DNA from 2 places in the Pontibacillus yanchengensis genome. Region 2 is predicted to be linked to the other one. Evidence: riboswitches for the same ligand, from Rfam matches in the RefSeq annotation. Region 2 holds a riboswitch; the other holds the start of a gene.

Region 1 (6,513 bases), on a different contig from region 2:
CCATTGGTGTTTGTTGTTCCATTGGACGACCGCGTTCCTTGATACGGTCATAAATGTCGTCAAATGACCCTTCAAGATAAATTAATAAGTCCGGATGCGGAAAATAGGGGGTCATGACCATGGCATCGAATAGATTCGTGTACGTGTTATAATCAACTTCATTCATCGTACCTTTTTCATAATGCATTTTCGCAAAAATACCAGTATCTTCATATATGGAACGGTCTTGAATGAATCCTCCACCGTATTCAAAGATTTTCTTTTGTTCTTTGAAACGTTCTGCTAGGAAATAGACTTGTAAATGAAAACTCCAACGTTCGAAGTCATTGTAGAATTTATCTAAATAAGGGTTTTTTTCGACTTTTTCAAAGGAGGTACGAAATTGTAATGCATTCGCTAGTGCATTTGTCATCGTAGACTTTCCGACACCTACTGTCCCAGCAATCGTAATAACAGAATCGTGCGGGATACCGTACTGATCTCTTCGGCTCATTTTATAACTTCCCCTTTTTCAAAATGGTTCTGTATCGTTTCAATCATATAATCCAAATCATCTTGATGTTTGATGAAATCCAAGTTATCTCCGTTAAATCGAATAACAGGAACATCTGGATGCTCACGCTCAAATTTCTCCATAAACAATTCATAGTCTTCAGCAAGTTGTTTTAGGTAGCTCTCTTGAATATTTTGCTCGACTTCTCGACCGCGCATACGAATACGATCAAGTAGTGTGTCCAAGCTGGCATGTAAATAAATAATCATATTTGGACGAGGCATGTCGTTTGTCAAAATATCATAAATTTGGACGTACTTATTAAATTGATGCTGCTTTAAGGTACGTTCAGCAAAAATTAAGTTTTTCGAAATATGATAATCAGAAACAACAGCCTGGTGATTGGCTAAATATTTATTCTCGATATCCTCAAGCTGCTTGTATCGATTGCAAAGGAAAAACATTTCCGTTTGAAAACTCCACTCTTCAATATCATCATAAAACTTACCGAGAAACGGGTTCTCCTCCACGATTTCTTTTAATAAGGTATATTGAAATTGGGAGGCAAGTTTTTTCGCTAGGGATGTTTTTCCTACACCAATAGGTCCTTCTACTGCGATAAAAGGCGTTTGTCCCATTTCTCCTCCTCCTTCACAAACAGTCAAAATACTATACGTTCTGACAGACAAATTATATTTTATCATAATAGAACCTACGAAGTAACAGGATTAGAACTCGAAAATTGTTTCGATTTGTAGAGAAATGTTTCCTATCATGTATAACTATTCGTGTGAAAATCCCAGTATCCCGGACTTTTAGGCTTGCCAAATCAACTATTTTTTAATACTATAAATACACACGTTTTTCCATCTTGGCCCCGTAGCTCAGGGGATAGAGCATAGGTTTCCTAAACCTTGTGTCGCAGGTTCGAATCCTGCCGGGGCCGTTCAAATAAAGTTTTCTTAAATTAAAAAAGGAACTTCCATTTCAGGAAGTTCCTTTTTTAATTCAATTGAAATTTTATTCAAGAGCTTGGCTCCACAAACTGCTCCGATATCCTAGCACCATTGTTTTCCGCGAGGGTAATGATTTTTTTCCTGTTCATCATGAAGTCATAATTATGTGGGATGATCAATTGTAAGCCATCTTTTGTTATGAATATATGCTCTTTGTAGACTTCCATATTATTTTCCCTTGTAGTCACTTGGATCACTTCATCTATTTCGTTCCATTGCACGTCTAGTTCTTGGAGAGAAGTTACTTGATTAAAATGCAATCCTTCGTCATCGAAATAGTAATAATGAAAAATTCCAAGTACAAAGCAAAGGGAGGACAGTGCGACGGAAAGAAATACCATCCATGGTCCTGTTTTAAGATCCCGATCATTTCTTTTAGACTTTATAAACTCATCGACGGATAACAAAATGGCAAGTAACATCATCCCTCCAATCAAAAGTACATAAGAAAGGAATGGTGCATTAAAAAACCATTGTGATTCGGAAAAGAAAAGGATGTCCTGAAATATAATAATGAATACAAAAGGTAGGATGAAGCTACTAATAAACACCATCACAATGAACATAATTTTCATCGGTTTTCTCGTATCATTCCCAATCATTTCTTTCATTACAAACCTCCATCATCGACACTTTCATATCCATACGAGTCACCGTGGGAAAAAGTTTCAAAATATTTACATAAATAAATAATGAAGTCTCTAAATCTGGGCAAGTAAGAGCCAGAACTTATACATCTTTACTTAAACAAAAAACCAACTCCTACGAAAAGGAGTTGGCTTCCGGTTGCATGGTAGTAGAGTTGATTTGTTCTTTTCGTCCCCATTTCACTAGGGCATATGCGATTGGTGTATCGATAATGGCTACCATCCATTTAAACGCATATTGAGTTCCAATCATCGCAAGCAATGCTGACATTGGAATCGTTCCGTAAAATGCGATGGAAATAAATACGACTGTATCTAGAAGTTGACTAGTCATGGTGGATACATTATTACGAAGCCATAGTTTATTGGTTCCATGCTTTTGTTTTAATTTATGAAAAATTGCTACGTCGGTGTGTTGACTTACAAGATAAGATGCTAGGCTCGCCAGCATCACACGAAAACTCCCACCTAAAATGGATTGAAATTCTGCTTGTTGTTCAAAAAATGGAGCTGATGGCAGAGCAATCGCAACTAAAATAAATAGCATAGCAATAACCTGGGTTACAAACCCAGCTTTTACGGTTTTACTAGCTGCCTCTTTGCCATAAACTTCGCCAATCACGTCTGTTATAAGGTACGTTACAACATAAACAATAACGGCTGCAGGAAGCACAAAGCCTCCCACACTAAATAATTTCACACCTAAAATGTTCGATAAAATCAGTAAACCAACAAATAAGGCATTTAAATACATTAACATTTGGTACGTTTCCTCCTTATGGTGAGGAGATGGTTCAGATCGACACCCTCTTAACGGTTATCAATTGTTTCTGGATACATATCATGATTCATTAAACGATTTTCAGCCATACGTTCAAATTTCGTGTCTGGTTTTCCGTAATTACAATACGGATCAATGGAAATACCACCACGTGGTGTGAATTTGCCCCATACTTCAATGTAGCGTGGGTCCATTAATTCAATCAGATCATTCATAATGACGTTCACGGCATCTTCATGAAAGCCACCATGGTTGCGGAAGCTAAATAAATATAATTTGAGTGATTTGCTTTCCACCATTTTGATATCTGGAATGTAGCTAATATATAGGGTTGCAAAATCAGGTTGTCCTGTTTTTGGGCATAGCGTCGTAAATTCTGGACAGTTGAATTTCACAAAGTAATCACGATTTGGGTGCTGGTTATCAAATGTTTCGAGAACATCTGGGTTATAATCAAAGCTATATGTGGTGCCTTGATTCCCAAGAAGTGTTACATCCGTTAGGTCTTCATCTTTTCTTCCTGCCATTCTTATTCCTCCTTTTATCCTCAAACGCAATAAAAAAAGTCACCCCCTAAAGGAGATGACTTGTGCATACGTATCCCTTAGTTTTTTATAGAGGGTTGAGCTAGAACCTCTCCCGTTTTTTACGGAATTGGTATTCTATTACATGTTTCCTAATTCACCTTATACAGTATAGACCTACATGTCATGCGTGTCAATTCCATCGAGCTAGTTGCCTATCCATATGTTTACGTTAAGAAAGAAGAAGGAACACCCCAAACATAAAATCCTTATTTTTGGGAGGTACAACAATGGAAACACATCAATTATATATAAACGGAGAATATGTTCAATCAACCGGTAATGAATTACTAGATATCGTAAACCCTTCAACGGAAGAAGTGATTTCTCGTACACCAAAAGGTACGGAGGAAGATGTGAATCGCGCTGTGGAAGCGGCCTATCATGCACAAAAGGAATGGGAGCAAACGCCAGCCATTAAACGTGGTGAAGCGGTTCGTGCAATGGGGGATAAGATTGAGGAAAAAAGAGATACATTCATAGAATTATTGCAACAAGAACAAGGAAAAGACTATGAGCTTGCCAGTGGCGAGGTAGACTTGGCGATTGACTACTTCCGCTACATGTCTGAATGGGCACGTCGTATCGAAGGAGAGATTGTGCCAAGTGATCGACCGAATGAAAACATATGGATTTACAAAAAGCCCATTGGTGTTGTAGCTGGAATTGTTCCATGGAACTTCCCGGTGTTTATTTTAGCGCGTAAGGTAGCTACTTCACTTGTGACAGGTTGTTCCATTGTATTGAAGCCAAGTCAGCAAACGCCAAATACGGCAGCTGAATTCACGAAAATTATTGATAGTATGGATTTACCAGCTGGCGTGTACAACTACATTACAGGTACGGGCAGAACGATTGGAAATGCATTAGCTTCTCATGAAAAAGTGCATATGGTAACGATGACGGGAAGTGTTGGAGCAGGAACGAAGGTGATGGAAGCAGCTGCCCAAAACATTACTAAAGTGAATCTTGAGTTAGGTGGTAAAGCTCCTGCCATTGTGACAAAGAATGCTAATTTAGAAACAGCAATTGAAAGTATCAAGCAATCTCGCCTAGCAAATAATGGACAAGCCTGCACAAATGCTGAACGAGTATATGTCCATGAAGATTTAAAGGATGAACTAACCAAACGCTTGAAAGAAGAGTTCGAACAACTGACAATTGATAATCCTCTTCAAAATCATAATGCAGACGTTGGTCCACTTGTGAGTGAAGATCGACTTCAAGAAGTGGAAGAGATGGTTAACAAGGCAGTTCAAGAAGGAGCTAATATAGTAACAGGCGGTAAGCGTGCAGATAAGCAAAACGGTTATTTCTTTGAGCCTACCATTCTCACCAATGTGACGCAGGATATGAATGTCATCCAAGAAGAAATTTTTGGACCGGTTATTCCAATCACAACATTCCAAACATTAGATGAAGCGATTGAAAAAGGAAATGATACCGATTATGGACTATCAAGTTCTGTCTATACAGATGACTTAAACGAAGCAATGCGGATTGTGAATGAATTGAAATTCGGTGAGACATTCGTCAATCGCGAGAACTTTGAAGCAGTCCAAGGATATCACCAAGGAATTCGTAAATCCGGATTAGGTGGTGCAGATGGCAAGCATGGTATGGAAGACTTCCTTGTCACGCAAACCGTTTACATGGAATATAAAACAACCAAACAATAAATTTTTTTCGGTGCCAGACCCCCACTACATTAGTTCGTTAACGTGGTGGGGGTCTGGCACCCATTTATTTCTTATGCTTATCACTTTAAAAATGTATAAAACTGCCTTACAATGGAATTAATTAACCTAATTTTTTAAATATTTCAATAAAAAACTCACTATTGCCACTCCTCATTGAGTTAAACGAAAGGATGGACTAGGGTCAGAATATACATGTTCTGACGTTTAATCATGCATATTACCACACAGCATGGAGTGGTAAAAATTTTTCATTAAGGTGTAATCGTTTACAATTTAGGGATGAGGTGATCAAATGAACATGCAACGTATTGAAGTGAAGGAAGGAAATTTTAATCTGAAAGACTACCAGGAAGCTTATAAACAATTTGATTGGGAAGATGTGAAAAAGGAATTCAGTTGGTCTGAGACAGGAAAGGTTAACATAGCGTATGAAGCTGTCGACCGTCATGCTGAAAATCCTAATAAGGCAGATCAGGATGCATTAATCTACTCGGCTCCTGACCGTGAAGAGCACGTAACATTTTCTCAGTTAAAGAAATCAAGTAACCAATTTGCTAACGTATTAAGCAGTCATGGTATTGAAAAAGGGGATCGTGTTTTCCTTTTCATGCCACGTAGTCCTGAATTCTATTCAGCGTTCTTTGGTATCCTCAAGGTAGGTGCAATTGCAGGGCCATTATTTGAGGCATTTATGGAGCAAGCTGTTCGAGACCGTCTAGAGGATAGTGAAGCAACGATGCTGATTACGACTCCTGAACTGCTTGAACGTGTTCCTTACTCAGAATTACCACATTTAAAACAAATCGTTTTAGTCGGTGATGACCCTAAAACGAATGAAGAGGGTTTCATTGACTTTCATAAAGAAATGAGTCAAGCAAGTGAAAGTTTCGGTATAGAATGGGTAGATTTAGAGGATGGAATGTTACTTCATTACACTTCTGGTTCTACTGGAAAGCCTAAGGGAGTATATCATGTTCATAATGCTATGCTTCAGCACTATCAAACGACAAAATGGGTGCTGGATGTAAAGGAAGATGATGTGTACTGGTGTACTGCTGATCCAGGCTGGGTTACAGGAACAAGCTATGGAATCTTTGGTCCATGGTTAAATGGTGTAACGAACGTAATCGTTGGAGGTCGTTTTAGCCCAGAAAATTGGTACAAAGCCATACAGGATCATGGGGTAACGGTTTGGTATTCTGCACCGACAGCGTTTCGTAAATTAATGAGCGCAGGGGAAGAGGCCGTAAAACCATATGATATTTCCAAGCTTCGCCATATTGCAAGTGTCG
Region 2 (6,513 bases):
GTCTTTCTTCTATCATAAAATATGGACCCGTCTTCACGAAACGGTTATCCATGCTGGAATGATTTATATTGTAATTGGTGGTGGATGGCTCGTATTACATCGCACAGGTTCCTCAATCTTACATTTTGATGGTATTATCATCCTACTTACATCTATCCACTTTCATTATGCAGCTTTCGTTACACTTATTGCATTTGGTGTTATAGGAAGAGAGATGCACTTTTCGAATAAAGGTATAAAAAGTCTCTTTCAACTGTTATCTATTTTTTTATTAGTTGGACCTATATTTGTTGCAGTAGGCATTACCTTTGGAGCTGATTATCCATGGATTGAATTCGTAGCAGTTACAGAATTCGTCGTGCCTATAGCGATTCTTTCACTTTTGACTTTACTCTTTTTTGTACCCACATTACCAAAAGCACTCTCTAAGATTCTTATTACGATAGCTTGTTTATCCTTATTTGTGTCTATGACTTTTGCCTTTTTATACGGATATGAAGGAATCGGCAGTCTCCAATTCCTGCTGAACATTCCCTTAATGGTATTCGTTCACGGCATGGTCAACGCATTTGGCTTTTCCTTATGTATGTTCTCTGGCCTTTACATTTATTTGTATCAGGATTCTCCCCATTCAACTGTTTAATAGTCATTCAGAATAAGAGGAGGTGTTCGGGGGGGCCTCAGCCTGGCTGAGCGCGCTTTCCGAGAGCTATTATGCACAACACTAAAAAGAGCATTAAATGATCCACAGTCATTTAATGCTCTTATCTGTATTAAACACCTCGTCTATTCCCCCATAGTAATGCATGTACCTGAGGTAGGACGCGAACATGGTTTAGGTCACTAGAATGCATGACTCTATCAATCAACCACTCATACTGGTCTAGTAGATGAAGGGCAAGGTTTTGATCATCAGATTCATCTAATGCTTCATTTCCGACTTGGACATAGAATGCTAAATTTGGGTAACGTTTGTGGACTTGCTTGGCATATTCTAAATCCTCATCGTTAAAAATAACTACCTTTAAACTTGTATGCGTTGTCCGTCCAGCTTCTTCTAACTTAGCGATAATCCTATCCAGTACGTCCCAGTTTGTACTCATCTTAGAGCTAGGTGGTTTTGGAGAGATGGTTAAATCATCAATTGTAAGGAACCAAGCCTGCCATTTACTTCCTTGCGTTTCTAGAGCTACTTCACAGCCTTTTTCATGCAAGCTATCAATCAACTCATTCAAATTTTTTAGTAATGCAGGATTACCTCCAGAAATCGTAACGTGGTCAAAATAATCTCCCCCACGTTGATCTAAGGCATTGATAATCTCAGGAGCAGTGAGTTTTTGAATTTCATCCTTAGCACTTCCATCCCAGGTAAAGGCAGAATCACACCAGGAACAACTATAATCACAGCCTGCTGTACGAACGAACATCGTTTTACGTCCTACGACCATCCCTTCTCCTTGGATGGTTGGGCCAAAGATTTCAAGAACAGGAAACTTATTCACTTTCCATCCACTCCCGTCTCACTTCTGCAAAACTTGTTGGCGTTTCGTACAGTTTCACAAATTCAACTCTAGTTCCCTGGAAGTCTTCATGAGTAAGAGCGTCTGCCATTTTCTCATAAATCCAGACCACCATATTCTCAGCTGTTGTATTCATAGGTGGCAGGGTTTCATTTACATATTTATGATCCAGATGTATCTCGATTTGTTCTTTCCAAATTTGTTTAATATCTCCAAAATCCATCACAATCCCAATCTCATTTACAAACCCACTGATGCCAAATACTACCGTATAGGTGTGGCCATGTAGGTTCTTACACTTACCATCGTACAAATGAAGGTGGTGTGCTGCATCAAAGGTAAACTCTTTGCTCACCATTACTCGCTTATTGTGGTATTTTAGCTGAGACCGTTCAATATCCTTATCGATCTTTTGCAAATCTTCTACAATGCGGAAACCATATTGATCCATTGCCATTATGAATTCGCTCCTTCTCGTTGTGCTAAATACGTGTTCAGCCCATTTTTTCTTAACATACAAGATGGGCACTCTCCACATCCATCACCACGAATGCCATGATAACAAGTTAGTGTTTTTTCCCTTACATAGGAAAATGCCCCTAAGTCATCCGCAAGTTCCCAGGTTTGTGCTTTATCTAGCCACATTAGAGGGGTGTGAATCACAAATTCAGAATCCATTGATAAATTTAATGTTACATTCAACGATTTGACGAACATATCACGACAATCTGGATAACCACTAAAATCCGTCTCGCAGACGCCTGTGATAATATGTTTAGCATCGATTTGATAACCTAAAATAGTTGCAAATGATAAGAATAAAAGATTACGCCCCGGGACAAACGTAGATGGCAATCCACCATCTTCCCCGTCATTTACTTCAATATCATCTCTTGTTAGAGCATTCGGGGCTAATTGACTTAATAAAGACATATCTAAATTTGTATGCTTAATGTTTAAGTCCTCAACTATTTCTTTCGCCACTTCTATTTCTTCTGAATGGCGTTGGTTGTAATGAAACGTTACCGCTTCCACCTCATCAAAGTGTTTCATGGCCCAGAACAGACACGTTGTACTATCCTGACCTCCACTAAACACAACAATGGCTTTATTGTTTTTCTGCATAAAAAAATTCCCCTTTCATAATTGAAAAAGAGAATTCTATCCACCCAAAACTATTTATAGTAATAAAGAAAGGCGCAAGCACCCGTTTAGCGACGTACTAACTGCTGCCCACAGGGACGTGGGTTGGTTCGATGTTGCTACGTGATGTAGCGGTTTTAATCGAACTTCAACTAATCCCGTATGAGATAAAGGAAACACGGAGAGTGATACCGATCTGATGTTAACTTATCGTAAGGAGGAGTCAGAAGTTTGCTAGTCGCTGGGCGCTAGAGCTTGACATATAAGTGATACTTATACTTTCTTTACTGAATAAAAAAACTATACCTAAGGAACGGTACAGTGTCATATCCTTAGTTTTTTATAGAGGGTGTGAGCTAGAACCTCTCCTACGCTTTGCGTAGACTTTTATTTGATTATGTACTGTATCATACCATAAATTGAGTTCATACTCATTATCTTTTTTCTTCCTGTATATTTTAAAAATTTTCTTAATTCGAGTCGTTTATTTCAATTAAAATTGATTTCGTGTTAACCTATTGTATTAGGATGAATGATGCATAGAGAAAAGGGTATTGTAGTAAGGAACCCTAGATAGGAATCTTTGATGCTCATATCGTAATAATTGCAAAATAGGAAGGGGAATCTTCACATGTCCGAAGAAAACGAAAACATGAATAAAGATAATATCATTGATGCAGCTTTTGTAAAAAAAGAGGAAAATGAAGGCGAAGAACCAAAGGTTAGCGAAGAAAATAAAGCTACCGTTGGTGACGTCGTTTCTTTCCTAAAGGATGGTAAAGAAGTTGATGGCATTGTAACATCAGCTAAACTTGAAAATTCCGTTGTAGTGGATATGACTATCATGGAAAACTTCAAAGACCTAGGCATTGAACACGAAAAAACAGTTGTAGGTCATGGCAATTACACAATTAAAGAACGTGGAAATCAATAAATAGAACAAAAGCGCAAGCGCCCGGTTAGCGACGTACAAACTGTCCTAATTATGAGGAAGTTCGATTAAGAACGCTGCCTCACGCAGCAACATCGAACCAACCCACGTCGTGTGGGCCGAAAGGAAACACGGAGAGCGATAGCGATCCGATGTTGACTTATCGTAAGGAGGTGCAGGAAGTTTGCTAGTCGCTGGGCGCTGGAGCTGGACGTGGCCACTTCACTTTTTTAGTTATACACAAGCATTGAATTTTATAATTTCCTAGACAACAAGAAAAAGACTTGGGCACCCTTAGTCCAAGTCTTTTTCTTATTTTTAATAAAAACAGTAGCACAAACGTCGTTAACGATTGATTTTTTTATAACCAGAATACTTCCTCACTATCTTGTAATGTTTAATACCGAATGATAATATAATAATGAAGTAGCTGCACATACATATTTTTTTACTCCACTATTAAACATTAATCAGTACTGATGGACATCGAGGTGTAGAAATGAATCCACAATTTAAGAAAGGCATCTTAGAACTTTGTGTTTTAGTCATTGTGAAGCAAAAGGATCAATATGGTTACGAGCTTGCCCAAAACTTAACTGAAAAAATAGCCATAGCAGAAGGAAGCCTCTACCCTTTATTACGTAGACTTACAAAGGAAGACTATTTACAAACATATATGGCTAAATCCACAGAAGGTCCTCCTAGAAAATACTATCGCTTAACCGATGAAGGCGAACGATACATGGAGTCGTTGATTCATGACTGGAATATCTTCCAGGAAAGCGTGAACCACTTAATTAAGGAGGTGTATGAATCTTGACACATACCGAATATCTTAAGCATTTAGAAAAACATTTACATCAATTATCCGACCAAGAAAAGCAAGAGGTGCTAGCGGATTACCAAGAGCATTTTGAAATGGGGATGCTCGAGGGAAGAGAAGCAAGTGACATTGCCAAAGACCTAGGTCATCCAAGAGATATTGCCAAGGAAGTCTACGTGCAATCCCGTATTGAGAACGCAGAAACGAATAAATCTATTACGAATCTTAGCCACGCTATCTTATCAACTATGAGTCTTGGACTCTTTAATTTGATTATCGTTTTAGGACCTGCGATTGCTTTATTGGGTATCTACATTAGTTTGTGGACAGCTGTGGTTAGTCTTTACGTAGGAGCAATTGGGGTATTTTTTGTATCCTCCTCATCAGGTGTACAACTATTACAACTCTTTTCAAGCATGATTCTAACTGGTCTTGGTATTATGCTGACCATCGGTTTAGCCAAATTAGGCAGCTTGCTCTATTACTTATTCATTAAATATGTGAAATGGAACGTTAACATTGTGAAAGGAGGAAATTACGCATGAAAAAACTCTTCTTAGGTGGTTTGATTATTTTTATGATAGGCATTGGAGGTTTGATGTTAACGACAGTGCAAGGAAATGGACTTAGCTTTTCCTCCATGTTTGGCGAACGACTACCATTTGAAGATGAAAAAGTATTCGAAAAAGATAACATTAAACATATCAACGTTGATGTTGCCTCATCAGATGTAAACATACTCCCATCTGATACTGATGAAATTACGGTACGCTATTATGGGAAAGCAGATAAAAACTCCTTAGAAAATCGCTCCTTACAAACAGACCTCTCCCAAGACACCTTAGATATTCACATTCATAACAAACGAACATTTTCAATTGGTTTCACTTATGTGAATCAACAAATTGATGTTATGATCCCTAGCCAAACCATTAAATCCTTAAATGTGAATGGTGCCAGTAGCGACATTACATTAAAATCCTTCCAAAGTGAACAGATTGAGTTCGACCTAGCCTCTGGCGATGTTCAATTAAATAATGTGGAAAGCAATCTAATCACCGTTAACACAAGCTCAGGTTCTGTTGATGGTGAAGATATTACCGGGGAAATGAGAGTGAAAACGAGCTCTGGCGACACCAATTTACATCTTAAAGCTATCAAACACCCTTTAGATATATCCTCTTCTAGTGGGGATGTGGAGATTGATATAGCATCTGAACCAACGAACATGAAGCTGAATTATAGCAGTTCTTCTGGTGAAGCAGATATTAACTTCCCACTTAAATACGATTCATTAGATCGATCCAACATTCAAGCAACAATCGGTTCTGGTAACCCAGATGTGACCATCCGAACAAGTTCTGGCGATCTCACATTCAACCTGACAAATTAACTATACCTATTATTAAGAGCCTATTACCTAGGTTCTTTCTCTTTCTCCCCCCTTTTTAGTTGAATATAGGATACTGGTCTATACACTTTTCTCCTACATCCATATAGTAATAATAAGTAAACTGTGGAAAAGGTGATAAAAATGGCCAAGAAATATGATTATGAGTTGTGGACAGAATTACCATATGCTGGCGAAGATCACCCACCTCGTAATCCAGAAACACCTTACTCTGGATCGTGGAGCACCTATTATATAGAGCATAACGAGGATGGTGGTTTCTCAACCCCAAGTGGTAAACCAATCCTATTAGATGTCCGTCATCCCAACACCATTAACTGGGATACTCAATTAAGCAAGGTAAAACGAACGTTAGCTCACCTAACACCAAGGGAAAAAGAAATCGCTTATTATTGGTCAAGAGGTCCTGCTACGAAACAGTGGACACCAATTGCAGACATCCTTATTGATACCTATGGTGTAGAGGCTCCGCGGGCTGGGAGAATTTTAGCCGCCTTACAAGCCGGAATCAATGATTCTTTTGTGGTAGCGTGGTATTTAAAATTTAAGTGGCTTGTGGCACGACCTAATCAATTGGATGATGATCTCGTTACAGTTATATGCACACCTAGACACCCTTCCTATCCATCGGGGCATGCTGCGGTGGCAGGCACTGCTGAAGTAATCCTAAGCTACTTCTTTCCTG

Evidence for each region. A riboswitch is a leader RNA that binds a small molecule or an ion and turns the genes downstream of it on or off. The one in region 2 is predicted to bind preQ1.
Region 1: another riboswitch for preQ1. It lies ahead of queF (preQ(1) synthase); the one in region 2 lies ahead of queC (7-cyano-7-deazaguanine synthase QueC).

The regions. Positions count from the first base shown of each region.
Region 1 is NZ_WMEU01000004.1:13,673-20,185, reverse strand. It holds gene GLW08_RS12750 (deoxynucleoside kinase) at 1-493, opposite strand, end outside; gene GLW08_RS12745 (deoxynucleoside kinase) at 490-1,131, opposite strand; tRNA gene GLW08_RS12740 (tRNA-Arg) at 1,367-1,439, shown strand; gene GLW08_RS12735 (hypothetical protein) at 1,518-2,120, opposite strand; gene GLW08_RS12730 (queuosine precursor transporter) at 2,272-2,916, opposite strand; gene queF (preQ(1) synthase) at 2,967-3,464, opposite strand; PreQ1 riboswitch class I at 3,536-3,580, opposite strand; gene aldA (aldehyde dehydrogenase) at 3,752-5,200, shown strand; gene acsA (acetate--CoA ligase) at 5,514-6,513, shown strand, end outside.
Region 2 is NZ_WMEU01000003.1:525,678-532,190, reverse strand. It holds gene GLW08_RS12435 (YndJ family protein) at 1-643, shown strand, start outside; gene queE (7-carboxy-7-deazaguanine synthase QueE) at 774-1,502, opposite strand; gene queD (6-carboxytetrahydropterin synthase QueD) at 1,495-1,971, opposite strand; gene queC (7-cyano-7-deazaguanine synthase QueC) at 1,977-2,645, opposite strand; PreQ1 riboswitch class I at 2,990-3,035, opposite strand; gene GLW08_RS12415 (DUF2187 family protein) at 3,295-3,597, shown strand; gene GLW08_RS12410 (PadR family transcriptional regulator) at 4,094-4,414, shown strand; gene GLW08_RS12405 (HAAS signaling domain-containing protein) at 4,411-4,962, shown strand; gene GLW08_RS12400 (DUF4097 family beta strand repeat-containing protein) at 4,959-5,810, shown strand; gene GLW08_RS12395 (vanadium-dependent haloperoxidase) at 5,952-6,513, shown strand, end outside.